4 regions of the Psychrobacillus sp. FSL H8-0487 genome follow, and region 4 is predicted to be linked to each of the others. Evidence: riboswitches for the same ligand, from Rfam matches in the RefSeq annotation. Region 4 holds a riboswitch; each other region holds the start of a gene.

Region 1 (3,354 bases), 3.5 Mb from region 4:
ATATTGCAGCCTTTCGCTTAGATGATATGAGTCGCCCAAGCTAATATAGTGATAAAATTGTCTGTTGAATTAAGGATACTACTCTGTAATACTTTTCTCAAAACATACTTACCTAGTTCTAAGAGTTGTAGAAGGGCGACGGGCAGATAAATGCCATAAGATTACTTAAAAAAAGCGATATTGGTTGTGACCAAATCACAACCAATATCACTAAAAATTCAATCGGTAATCATATAGCAAGACGTTTGTCCAAAGTCCCTCGAAAACGAAAGAAACAGTTTTGACCTTCAAGGGACGGGCGTTTTTATGCCCGGTTTCTCTTATATTAATCTTTAAACAAATTAAACCACCCTTTGTATTTGAACCAACTAAGCATAGAAAAAGCGATGAGGACCATAGCACCGAGTACTACGAAATAACTATATTTCCACTCAAGTTCAGGCATGTTTGCAAAGTTCATACCGTATACTCCAACAATGAACGTTAAGGGTATAAAAACAGTTGATACAATCGTTAAGATCATCATGATACGGTTCATCCTACTAGAGTTTATCGACATATGACTATCACGTATATCAGCTGTCAGCTCTCGATTAGATTCAATCATTTCCGTCAGTCGTATTAAATGGTCGTAAATATCGGCAAAGTAGGTGTGTTCTGTTTGCTGTAAATTCATTCGTTCTGAATTTAATATTCTATAAAGTAAATCTCGCATAGGAATAACTGTACGTCTTAAACGCAACAAATCTCCTCGTAGATCAAACACTGAATCCATAGAAAAATGGCGCATATCATAAGTAAGCTTGTCTTCTACAGCATTTAAATAGCCTTCAATTTTATAGACAATCGGAAAATAGGCATCTACTACTGTATCGATGATATTATAAGTTGCATGGATAGCACCTCTATCCCAGCCTTGTGAATTTTGTCTAATACGCTGCCGTGCTTGCTCCATTTCATGCATCGGATGGAAATGAAATGACACTACATAGTCTTGACCAACAAATATGTCTAACTCTTCCGCTTCTAATGTTTCCTCATTGAAAGAATGTAAAACAAAGAAGTTATAACCATCATAATAGTCCACTTTAGGACGCTGTAGCCTTTGTAAGCAATCCTCAATTGCCAGTGGATGAAAACGAAAGAAAGAACTAAGCAAAAGTTCTTCTTCTTTGGTTGGCTCGGCAATGTCAATCCAGTACCATTCAAACTTTCTCCGTTTTATATCTTCTATAGGAAAGTCATTTACTATTTCATGATCGGTCGTTATGCCAATCGTATGGATCATACATACCCCTCTTTTCATCACTATCTCTTTTCATATTATCTCATAGTCTTCATATTATTAATGTACCTAAAAAACAGAGGAAATGAAAAGAAAATTATGATGCTTCCACCATTAAAAATATTATATTCTAAATAAAAAGAAAATAATGGTTGACTTAGGTAATTTCTATTTGTATACTAGGTGTTAATCAAATAAAACAACTTTCTTATCAAGAGAGGTGGAGGGACTTGGCCCTATGATACCTCAGCAACAGGCAAAAATTTGTACTGTGCTAATTCCAGAAGCGTTATGCTTGAAGATAAGAAGAGACTAATTCACCGATGACGTGTAAACCTCTTCTTGTTTCTAAGAAGGGGTTTTATTTGATTTTAACTATAAAAAATAGGAGGAGAAATCAATATGTCATCGGAATTACTAAAAGCATTCAACACATTGAAGGAAAAGCAGTGGGTAGATTTAACACACACATTTGGAGCTAATTCACCACATTTCGCCGCTTTTAAAGCAGCTGAAATCGACACATTGTTTAATCATGATGATGGATTCTTTGCACAAAGCTTTCAATTTGCAGGACAGTACGGCACACATATAGATGCACCTATACATTTTGTAAGGGATACGCGTTACTTAGAAGAACTCGAATTGAAAGAATTGGTATTACCATTAGTCGTCATTGATCAGTCAAAGGAAGCGGCTGAAGATAATGATTTTACTTTATCGGTGGATGACATTTTCACATTTGAAAAAGCTCACGGAAAAATCGAAGAAGGCTCATTTGTCGCTCTTAGAACCGATTGGAGTAAACGTTGGCCAGACGAAAAGGAATTTAACAATATGGATGCAGCGGGTAATAATCACGCGCCGGGTTGGGGATTAGAAGCTTTAAAGTTTTTATTTCAAGAACGAAAGATTAAAGCAATAGGACATGAAACATTCGACACGGATTCAAGTGCGGATTATCTAAAAAACGGCGCATTACACGGAGAATATTATGTTCTTGAACAAGACACTTACCAAATAGAATTATTGACGAACTTAGATAAGCTTCCTGCAACAGGAGCCATTATTTTCAATATCGTCCCGAAGCCAGAAAAAGCCTCTGGATTCCCAGTTCGATCATTTGCCATCTTACCATAGAAGGAGTGAGATAAATGGACAGTTCAAACAGCTATTCAAGCACCATTTCGAGCGGACACTGTAGAAAGTTTGTTAAGACCAGAAAGTTTACTGGCGGGCTTTAGACTTCTTTGAACACAGAAGTAACTCAATATGTTCCGCTGGAGCAGTTGAGTATTAGTCCGCAATGCAGATTTGCTTCTAGACATCATGGTAATAAGCTTACAGAAGAACAGCGGTATAAAAGATTAAAAACATTGTTGATATTTCTAGAGAAGTTTGGAGTTAATCCGTGTAAGATCTCGACTACTTTCCATACTCATTTGTAGAATACTGTAGCTGAGTAAAAATATAACTTTCTTTCTCGGGTCTCATTTGATAATGAGAAAGAAAGTAAAGTTTTAAACATAAATGAAATGCCAAGGGAATAAACCCTTGGCATTTCATTTGTTTTCATTATTTTCTTTCTGCTTTTAAAGCCTTAAACAGTGAAATAATCATAAGTAACATTACGAATGAAAATGGTAAGGCGGCAATAATAATTGTATTTTGTAATGCCGCTAATCCATTAACGGATAACAAAATAATAGCGATTACGGATAATGTGATTCCCCAAGCGAGCTTCACTCTGTTCGGTGGAGTCAGTGACCCGTTGGTCGACTGCATACCAAGAACGAAAGTGGCAGAATCTGCCGAAGTAATGAAAAAGGAAGCAATTAATAACACAGCAAAAACAGAAATACCTGTAGAGAAAGGCATCATATGGAACATTTCAAAAATAGTCAATTCAGTAGATGCTTGTGCTAAATCAGCAATGCCTCTTTTCTGAAAGTCAATGGCTGTTGTACCAAAAGCTGAAAACCAAAATGTTCCCAGTAAAGTAGGTGCTACAAGAACACCTGTAACAAACTCACGTATTGTACGACCTTTAGATACTCGAGCAATGAACA
Region 2 (3,354 bases), 3.6 Mb from region 4:
AAAATTCGGATGTATTACAATAGACTCCTGCAAATGGCCCGAATGGTTCTAGTAGCTTGTGGACAAAAAAGTCTATGCCGCCACTTACGATGTAGAGTGGTATGTTGTGTTTTTTTGCATAGGAGACAAATTCACTAAACCCATCACGGATGACTGCCTGCTTAAGCACAAAAGAGATAATGTCATCTTTTGACTCAACAGGAAGGAGTGTGAACATTTTTGCTACACCATCTTGTATGGAAATTCGTTGTCCTAAAATATCATCTTTAATCGATGTCCATTCTTGTGGAGCAAACTCTTTCATGATTGCCATAATGTTATCCTGATTGGTAATAGTTCCATCGAAGTCACAAAAAACTACAAGATTACTCATATTATCACCTCCATAATTCAAGTGCTGTGTTTAATTCACAATGGGTTTTAGCTGCTTCTTCTAATGGAATACCTTCCAAAACAGCCGATACTGCCTGTCTAAAAGCCAAACCTCCTCCGGTTGCACCGGCCGGATGACCGTGTACTCCACCCCCGGCATTAATGATGCTGTCGATTCCATAGTCATTCATTAACAGTGGTACGAGACCAGGGTGAATGCCTGCAGAAGGCACCGGAAAGCTTTGTTTTACTTCACTAGGCTTTGTTAGTTCTTTCCCTAAAGAAAGAGCTACAGATTTTTCAAGTGCAACACTGCCATAAGGAGAAGGGAATAATGAAAAATCTGCTCCTGCATAGCGGGTAAGTTTACCAAGCGCAAGTGCCGTGGAAACTCCATAAAATCCTGAGGATGTGAATGCTCCGCTATAAGCCGGATGAGCCATGAGTGGTAATTGAATCTCTTCGTCCTCTGCTAACTCCTGAAGAACGTCTAAACCGTATGCATGAACATTAAATAAGAGCGCATCTGCTCCAAGTTCCCGTGCTTTTTTGGCCTTGTCCTTTAGTTTGAATGTACGTCCCGACAAATTTACTGCGTATAGAGTACGATGACCAGTTTCTTCATAGACTTGTCTTAATACCTCTCGACCAGTATTGATACGTGTTTCAAAAGAAGTGAGTGGATTGTCAAATAGGATTTCGTCATCTTTTACAAGGTCAACTCCACCAAGTGCTTGTTGCTTCAGTTGTTGCGCTAGGTACTCGATATCTCTTCCAATGACACCTTTGAAGATACTCATGATGAGTGGACGTTCATAAACTCCCAATCTTTCTCGGATACCTTGAATGCCGAAGCGAGGGCCAGGGAAATGGGATAATATATTTGTGTCAAATTCTAAATCCAATAATTTTACTTCTCCATCCAAAGATAGTTTGCCGAAAACGGTAGTTAAAATTGCTGGTATATCTGCTGAAAAATTTGCGGCAGGATAGAATACTTTAATTTCTCCTTTAATTCTTTCCGGATGAATGGGGTGAAGAATATTTTCAAATTCAGTAACCGATCGTACAGTTCCTTTATGTTTTTTTAGCTGTTCCTGTTCTAAAAAAGCTAAATTGGTCCAAGAACCAATAGTCAATCCAAGGGCAATATCATCCGCTTTTTTTTCAAAAGAACCAGACTTTCCGTATAGTTGATAGTGCGCAGTAATTCCACTCATTTTTTCACTCCTAATATTAGAAAAGCGTAAGTGCCTAGGCGCTAGAGCTAGACAGATAATATAAAAAACCTCTTCAAATAAGAAGAGGTTAATAGCTTAACAACTTCTTATTTCTCAGCCATTTGACTGCAAGAATTAGCACCGTGTTCATAATTGAATCGGTTGCCGGGTATCATAGGGCTTGTCCCTCCACCTGCTCTAAATAAGAAAAAATATTCAGTTTGTATTTAATAAATTATATTGATTATTCCATGCATTAAAAATTCTGTCAACAAGAAATTGAAAAATTATCATTATTCAAAATTGTATTGACATAGCTTTTTCTAATATGCTAGGATTCTAAACAAACATCATAGTTGTACCGCACTCTTATCAAGAGCAGGCAGAGGGATAATGGCCCGATGACGCCCAGCAACCGACCGTAATACCGTTGTGAGACGGGGCGCTTTATGCGCCGGAATGTAAAATTCCGTAAGGCACGGTGCTAATTCCATCAGAAAGTTTACTTTCTGAGAGATAAGAGGTTCAGAATCTCTTATTCTAAGCCTCTTTCTTTTGGAAAGAGGTTTTTTATTTTGTAAATGAGAGGACGATCATAATGGCGGTAGTAGTAATGAAAGAATATGAATCATTAACTAAAGAAACGGTAATTTCACTGGCGATAGAGTTATCATTATTTTCTAGCGAAGCTCCATTAGTTTGCGAAGAGATTGGTGATGGAAATCTAAATTATGTATTCCGTGTAACAGATGGATCCGGTGAGAAAGGCATTATTATTAAACAGGCCTTACCCTATGCAAAGGTCATCGGGGAGAGCTGGCCACTTACTTTGAAAAGGGCAAAGATCGAAGCTAGTGCATTACAAAAACATGGAGAATACGCAGTTGGATTAGTCCCAAAAGTTTATGCAACTGATGAAAGCTTAGCAATCACAATCATGGAAGATCTGTCTCATCTTGAAATAGTTCGTGAGGGCTTGATAAAAGGAAAGTCCTATCCTAAATTATCAACCGATATTGGCGAATATCTAGCCTTAACACTTTTCAATACTTCTGACTTTGCACTCCACCCCTTTGAAAAAAAGTCACTTGTTGTAGAATTTTCTAACCCCGAGCTATGTAAGATCACAGAAGACTTAATCTTTACAGATCCTTTTTTTGATCATGAAACAAATGACTTTGAGCCAGCATTACAAGCAGAAGTGGAAGCTATTTGGAATAACAACTTGTTGAAATTGGAAGTAGCCAAGCTAAAAAGAAGTTTTTTGACGGAAGCCGAAGCTTTGTTACATGGGGATCTTCATACCGGAAGTATATTTGCGAGTGAAGCGGAAACGAAAGTAATTGACCCGGAATTTGCATTTTACGGCCCAATTGGATTTGATATTGGCTTATTTTTGGGGAACTTAATAGTTCAATCCTTTACGCGTCAAGATGACCAACGGGATGCTATACATACCCATATACAGAATACATGGAACACATTTTGCGCTAAATTTTCAGAGTGTTGGAAAAAAGGAGAGTCCGATTTATATAAAAGTATAGAAGGCTATGAGGCATTTGTGCTAGAAAAAATATTCCATGATTCCGTAGGGTTTGCAGGCTGTGAGCTAATTCGTAGAACGATTGGACTAGCACATGTGAAAGACTTAGATAGTATTGAAAACCATGAGCAACGAATTTTAACCAAAAAACGAACGCTTAAAGCTGGAGAAAGACTAATAGTGAGTCGTCATGAAATAAACTCAATAGATGCTGTAATT
Region 3 (3,354 bases), 2.5 Mb from region 4:
TTTGTGTATGCGAAATATTTCCTTGTACAATATTCACTTCCAAATCAAACTGTTTGATAAGTCTAGACAGTATTGGTTGTACTGTCTGCTCCCCGACAAATACGAGCTTAATCAGCTTGCCATTTGGATAAAGTTCTTTTAATTGTTGTATTGTTTGCAACGCCTTATTGGAATCACTGACCTGCGAAACAAAACGCTTCGTAATCGTTTGTTGCGGATTTTGAAATACATCTAGCACATTTCCTTCTTCTACTACATGACCTTTTTCCATAACTGCAACGCGACCACATATCTTCTGAATAACCTGCATCTCGTGGGTTATTAATACAATTGTCAGACCTAGTTTTGCATTGATACTAACTAATAAATCTAAAATAGAATCTGTAGTTTCTGGATCTAATGCAGAAGTTGCTTCATCACAAAGAAGTACTTCTGGACGGTTGGCTAATGCGCGTGCAATCCCAACCCGTTGCTTTTGTCCACCTGATAGTTGTGAAGGATAATAATGCCCTCGCCCTTCCAGACCAACCAAATCAATAAGTTCCTTTACTCTTTGAGAACGTTGAGCTGGTGGTATACCTCCGATCTCTAATGGGAAAGCAATATTCTCTTCAACCGTTCTTGACCATAACAAATTAAAATGTTGAAAAATCATACTTACCTTTTGTCTTACTTGGCGAAGCTTCACTTCATTTATCTTTGTAATGTCTTCATTATTTACGATGATTTCACCTGAAGTTGGTTTTTCTAATCCATTTAATAAGCGAATGAGTGTACTTTTGCCAGCACCACTATAACCAATAATGCCAAAGATCTCACCCTTTTTTATGTCAAGATTCACCTCTTCCACTGCTACAATCGTACCTTGTTTCGTACTAAATTTTTTGGAAATATTTTTTAAACTAATCATGGGAACCTTGCCCCCTTTCTTTAAACTATTCTATACCTATCTATTATTAACAGGTTGTTGAAATTTACTTTGTATTAAACCTTATTCTTCCCACTTTCAACTAAAAAAACCCTCCTGCAAAAGAGCAGAAGGGTTTAAAGTTATCCAATTTAATAACATTTATCCATTCTCTCATTTCCCAAAGCATTTGCTTTGCGTGACTTGGCACCATTTCATTTACATGACGGTTGCCGGGCTTCAAAGGGCACTTCCCTCCACCTCTCTTAATAAGAGTAAAACTATTAATTTGTCGGTATATCGAATGTTATCATACGACAACTTGGTCGTCAATACTTTTTATCGCATCCAAGATAAATGGAACTGACTGAAAGGCATATATTTTTTTATATACCGTCCCACCTTTAGAGATTAGCAGACATGGCACACTTTCAATTTGATGATCCATAGCAAAATCTCCAAGATAGTTAATATTTGCTTGACCAATTAAAAAAGGCTTTATCTCTTTTATAACTTGGATCATTTTACTAGCAACTTGGCAAGTACCACACATGGGTGTATAAATATAAAATATGGTAAGCTGCCCACTGTTCTTATGGCTGTTCCATTGTTCTAAGGTCCATTCATTCATATTACATCATCCTAAAGTAAATATTGTCTTTTCACTTTTATATTAACACTTTTTAATATAGAAGCCAAAACTTTGAATGGTGTGGTCGCTACTTCGCAGAACATCGGATTGGTATATAGATGAATCGCTTCAGGGTATTCTTTTCTCACGACAGAGCGAATTTGCTCACCAGACTTATCTGCATCCAGAAACGCATAAATAGGAATGCCTTCATAAGGACTTAAAATTTCTTCTAGCCTGACATTCGATATCGTTCCATTGGTGCAAATAATTTCTGTTGATTCATCCAGCAGTTTTAAAAGCTTTAATTTATCAGATCTACCCTCAACAAGAATTATCTTTTCACTAAAGACAATAGCCATTCAGCCTCTCTCCCAACTATGCCCTTTCCAATATTATATGAAAAAAACGCCGATATTAAGCGGCGTTTTCGAAATTATTCTGAAATTAATTCTTCGTATTTTTCTGGAGAAAGTAAAGCATCCACTTCAGCTGCATCAGATGGTTCAATAACAATCATCCATGCATTTTCATAAGGGGATTCGTTAACATACTCAGGGCTATCTTCTAGTTCTGTATTTACCTCTACTACTTTACCGCTAATTGGTGCATACAGTTCAGAAACAGTTTTAACCGATTCAACACTTCCAAAAGGATCTCCTGCTTTAATCTCATCTCCAACTTGTGGAAGTTCGACAAAAACGATATCTCCAAGTTCAGATTGTGCAAATTCAGTAATACCGATACGGACATTGCCGCCTTCAGTTTTTACCCATTCATGCTCTGCTGAGTATTTTAAATCTTTAGGTGCGTTCATATATATACCCCTCTCCATTAATAATACATTCATCTACTATATTCACATATTTTAATAGTAAAAACAAGTGACTTTAAGAAGTCTTCCATACATCCTCAAACTGTTGCTCCTTGAAGCCTAGCGTTAATTTATTCCCGTCAAAAACAATTGGTCGTTTAATAAGCATTCCATCCGAAGCAAGCAAGGATAGTTGTTCGTCTTCTGACATTGTTGGAAGCTTGTCTTTTAGTCCAAGCTCGCGATATTTCATACCGGAAGTGTTAAAGAATTTTTTTAGTTCTAGTCCACTTACCTCAAACATTTTTTGAAGAGTTTCTTTCGTTGGGGGACTTTCAGCTATATGATTGTCTATGTATTCTATTCCGTTATCTTTTAACCATTTACTTGCTTTTCTGCACGTTGTACATTTTGGATAGCCATAATATTGAATAGACATGTTGTACCACCTTTTTCTCTTAATCATACATAAAAGTGGAAAGGATAGGCAATTATTTTGAATAAATTAATATATGATTGAGCCTCCAATCAAGAAAAACCGAGCAAAATGCGCCCGGTCCTTTAAAAATAAGAATATAGAAATGCCATTAAATTCCGCTTCAAGCGGAAGCTTTCCGTGAGCCCGGCTTCAGCCGCTTCCCTCGCGATGCTCAGTCCAGGGTCTTCAGCTCGTGCTGTTCCCACTGGTGTCACCGCTCTGCGCTCCAAACAACTAGATCCGCTTTAAATGATTATAAAACCACCTAAATATACAAATTTCTTTTAAAATAAGTAAGGCTGAAAGGGAATCCTATCAAAGATAATGTTCCTAACCAAGCAGACATTTTTATCCCTATATTAACTTTGACTACTCTTAATATCTAAGCGAGAAGCTATGCAATATTTTAAAGTTGAGTACTACTAACTTAATTGATTGAAGTGAAAGGTGGCGACTTCTGCGGGATGAGTGAGACAGATGAGATATCACAGCGACGCGCTAGCTTATCGCTACCCCGCGAAACG
Region 4 (3,354 bases):
TATAAATGGATCGCAAAAAAGAATTAAAACAAGAATATAAAGAAATTAAAATCGAGGGCGGAATTTACGTCATCACAAACAAACGAAACGGTAAAAAGTATGTAGCTTCTACACCTAATTTTAAAACGTTGAATGGGGTTAAATTTACATTAGAAAACGGACTCCATTCAAATAAAAATCTGCAAAAGGACTGGACTCAGTTCGGCAAAGATAATTTTGACATAGAGCATATGGAGATTATTAAAAAAGAGGAAACTGAAAGTAGGGTAGGCAAAAAAGAATTAGAAAGGTTATTGGAGAAATGGTTAGAAAAACTACAACCTTTCGGTGAAGAAGGGTATCATAGCTAAAATGAATTTTATGGAATAGTAAAAAGATGGGTATCAAGAAAATAACACGATAATTACTTAATACCCATCTATTTGTAACAATCAATTCCCCAAAATATATGCCTTTAACAACGCGACACGTTCTCGCGTACGAACCTTGAATTCAACCACTTTGGGAGTTTTAGCAGCCACGACATCTGATTTCCATCCTAGTTTACTTGCTAGTACTTTGGATCGTTGTAAATGGTAGTCGCTTGTTATAAGGGTGACGGAGTCGATATTACTGGGTAGTAATTCTTGTGAGAACAGTAGATTTTCATATGTTGAGGTGGCTTTGTCTTCTAAGATGAGTCGATCTTCGGCTATGCCATTTTCCAATAGAAAATCTCTCATCACCACGGCCTCTTCGATATCTTCATCGGGACCTCGTCCACCTGAAAGTACTAATTTTACATGGGTATATTTTTGGGCATACGCAAGAGCAGCCTCCAATCGATACTGTAAAGCAAAAGAAGGGATATTCCCTTTTTTCACTTTGGCACCAAGCACAATAGCATATTGATTGGTGCCATCTGCCTTTGGATTTTGACCATTTTCAAGCCAATTACTCGTGAGAACCCATATCCCAATTCCACTAGAAATAATCACTACTAATGGGATAAGCACGATCCACCTCATTTTCTTCTTCATGATATTCACTCATTTCATACAGATGGTTTCTTCTTACTTAAGAAAGTGGAGATTCTCATCTCTTCCTTTCGCATTAAACGACGGAAATTCTCGAGATGTAGTACAACAGCCATCAAAAATAGGAATCCGGCAATAGCCATTGGCCCTACTCCTTCTGCAAACCAAATGGATGCACCGATAAAAACAAAGTAAAAAACAAACACACCAATTAATAAATAGTCCGTTAATAATGTAGTTCCGATTAATAATATAAGTCCGATTAAACCAAGCGGCCAGCTAAGAGCAAGTAGTACACCAATAAGGGATGCAGTGCCTTTACCACCTTTAAATTTAGTGTAAAGAGGGAAGTTATGTCCAAGTATTACAGCAGCACCTGCACTATATAGCAGGATGTCCTGTTCCACTATCGAAAAATGTGCGTACTGTGAAACCCAAAAACCCGTCCCAATTACGACTATAACTCCCTTTAAAATATCAATTATGGCAACTAAAATGCCATATTTTGCGCCAAGAACAATAGCTGCATTTGAGGCGCCAGAATTTTTTAAGCCCTCTTTTTTAATATTTACCCCACTCAGATACTGAGCTATTTTAGAACCGTGAATGGACCCAACAAGATAACTGATCACAAGGATACAAATCATCGGAATGAGCATTTTTTTCACCCCCATTAACTTCAATATATTAAACGAATGAAAAGATGAGAAGTTTCAGAATTTTAAAGTATATGTTTTTTAATTATTCAAAAAAGTATTGACAAATAGATTGGTAGAAATCTATACTGTGTAACAAGATGGAAAACTAAATCTAATACTCTTATCAAGAGTGGCGGAGGGAATAGGCCCTACGATGCCCGGCAACCAACAAGTTCTCAACTTGGAAAGGTGCTAAATCCTACAAATTCTAAATTGAATTTGGAAGATAAGAGGAGGAACATGCGAATTTGCACCCTCTTCTTAATTGAAGAGGGTTTTTTGTTTGTTCTAATCCTCCCTCGCCTCCATAAGCGTCCATCTAACTACATTTTAGGAGGAATTCAAATGACCAATCTACAAAAAGAAACACTACTTTTACACGGTGGCCAACAACCAGATCCAGTGACTGGATCACGAGCAGTACCCATTCATAAGACGACATCCTTTGTATTTAGAGATACAGAACATGCACAAAACCTATTTGCTCTTGCAGAAACAGGTAATATCTATTCACGTATTACGAATCCAACTGTGGATGTATTTGAACAACGAATTGCATTATTAGAGGGGGGAACGGCAGCAGTTGCATTTTCTTCAGGAATGGCAGCTATCGCATTTTCTATATTAAACATTGCAGGAGCAGGAGACGAAATTATTGCTGCTGAGAATTTATACGGTGGTACGTTTAATTTATTTGCTCATACATTGCCGCGATATGGTATAACGGTGAAATTTGTAGATTCTACAGATCCAGAAAATTTCCGAGCTGCTGTGACAGATAAAACGAAAGCATTTTTTGGAGAAATTATAGGAAACCCAAGCTTAAATGTATTAGATATAGAAAACGTAGCAGCCATTGCTAACGAAGTAGGAGTGCCTTTACTTGTAGATAGCACATTTGCTACTCCATATGGATCGAACCCTATTAAGTACGGTGCTCATGTCGTAATTCATTCAGCGACTAAGTGGATTGGTGGTCATGGTACTACGATTGGTGGAGTTGTAGTAGATGGAGGAAACTTCAATTGGGACTCCGAGAAATTTCCAGGATTCACACAACCGGATGTGACCTATCATGGTCTAAGATATGGAATAGACGTTCCAAACGTGGCATTTGCAGTGAAATTACGCGTTCAATTGCTTCGTGATTTTGGTCCAACTTTAAGTCCTGAAGCAGCATTTTCCTTTTTACAAGGACTAGAAACACTTCATTTACGCGTACCAAAGCATAATGAAAATGCACAAAAAATTGCGGAGTACTTAGAAAGTAACGAAGAAGTAACTTGGGTTAACTACTTAGGTTTAGAAAGTCATCCCTCCCATGAGCTTGCTAAAAAGTACTTACAGAATGGTTTTGGTTCCATCCTAACTTTTGGAGTGAAAGGTGGTAAAGAGGCAGGTCGTAATATTATCGATAATATTGAAATTTGGTCGCATGTAGCTAATGTCGGGGATGCTAAATCGCTAATAATCCACCCTGCATCTACAACACATCAGCAGTTAACTCCTGAAGACTTGGTGAAATCGGGCGTTACAGAAGACTTAATTCGCTTGTCTGTTGGACTAGAGGCGGTTGAGGATTTACAGTCTGCCCTTGATAAAGTACTTGTGGGAAAAACAAATGTCCTCTCTAGATAGAA

Evidence for each region. A riboswitch is a leader RNA that binds a small molecule or an ion and turns the genes downstream of it on or off. The one in region 4 is predicted to bind S-adenosylmethionine.
Region 1: linked by a shared signal. The riboswitch ahead of MHI47_RS18900 (cyclase family protein) and the one ahead of MHI47_RS00940 (O-acetylhomoserine aminocarboxypropyltransferase/cysteine synthase family protein) in region 4 are both predicted to bind S-adenosylmethionine.
Region 2: linked by a shared signal. The riboswitch ahead of mtnK (S-methyl-5-thioribose kinase) and the one ahead of MHI47_RS00940 (O-acetylhomoserine aminocarboxypropyltransferase/cysteine synthase family protein) in region 4 are both predicted to bind S-adenosylmethionine.
Region 3: linked by a shared signal. The riboswitch ahead of MHI47_RS13790 (methionine ABC transporter ATP-binding protein) and the one ahead of MHI47_RS00940 (O-acetylhomoserine aminocarboxypropyltransferase/cysteine synthase family protein) in region 4 are both predicted to bind S-adenosylmethionine.

The regions. Positions count from the first base shown of each region.
Region 1 is NZ_JBBOZA010000001.1:3,689,329-3,692,682, reverse strand. It holds gene corA (magnesium/cobalt transporter CorA) at 326-1,288, opposite strand; SAM riboswitch class I at 1,491-1,593, shown strand; gene MHI47_RS18900 (cyclase family protein) at 1,688-2,425, shown strand; partial or broken gene MHI47_RS18895 (5-methyltetrahydropteroyltriglutamate--homocysteine S-methyltransferase) at 2,545-2,693, shown strand; gene MHI47_RS18890 (BCCT family transporter) at 2,861-3,354, opposite strand, start outside.
Region 2 is NZ_JBBOZA010000001.1:3,751,623-3,754,976, reverse strand. It holds gene MHI47_RS19220 (2-hydroxy-3-keto-5-methylthiopentenyl-1-phosphate phosphatase) at 1-373, opposite strand, end outside; gene mtnW (2,3-diketo-5-methylthiopentyl-1-phosphate enolase) at 378-1,592, opposite strand; SAM riboswitch class I at 1,697-1,801, opposite strand; SAM riboswitch class I at 1,959-2,115, shown strand; gene mtnK (S-methyl-5-thioribose kinase) at 2,191-3,354, shown strand, end outside.
Region 3 is NZ_JBBOZA010000001.1:2,694,323-2,697,676, forward strand. It holds gene MHI47_RS13790 (methionine ABC transporter ATP-binding protein) at 1-910, opposite strand, end outside; SAM riboswitch class I at 1,079-1,183, opposite strand; gene MHI47_RS13795 (thioredoxin family protein) at 1,218-1,538, opposite strand; gene MHI47_RS13800 (toprim domain-containing protein) at 1,550-1,900, opposite strand; gene gcvH (glycine cleavage system protein GcvH) at 1,975-2,355, opposite strand; gene MHI47_RS13810 (arsenate reductase family protein) at 2,429-2,791, opposite strand.
Region 4 is NZ_JBBOZA010000001.1:180,465-183,818, forward strand. It holds gene MHI47_RS00925 (GIY-YIG nuclease family protein) at 6-350, shown strand; gene MHI47_RS00930 (YdcF family protein) at 432-1,019, opposite strand; gene MHI47_RS00935 (glycerol-3-phosphate acyltransferase) at 1,034-1,675, opposite strand; SAM riboswitch class I at 1,833-1,947, shown strand; gene MHI47_RS00940 (O-acetylhomoserine aminocarboxypropyltransferase/cysteine synthase family protein) at 2,060-3,352, shown strand.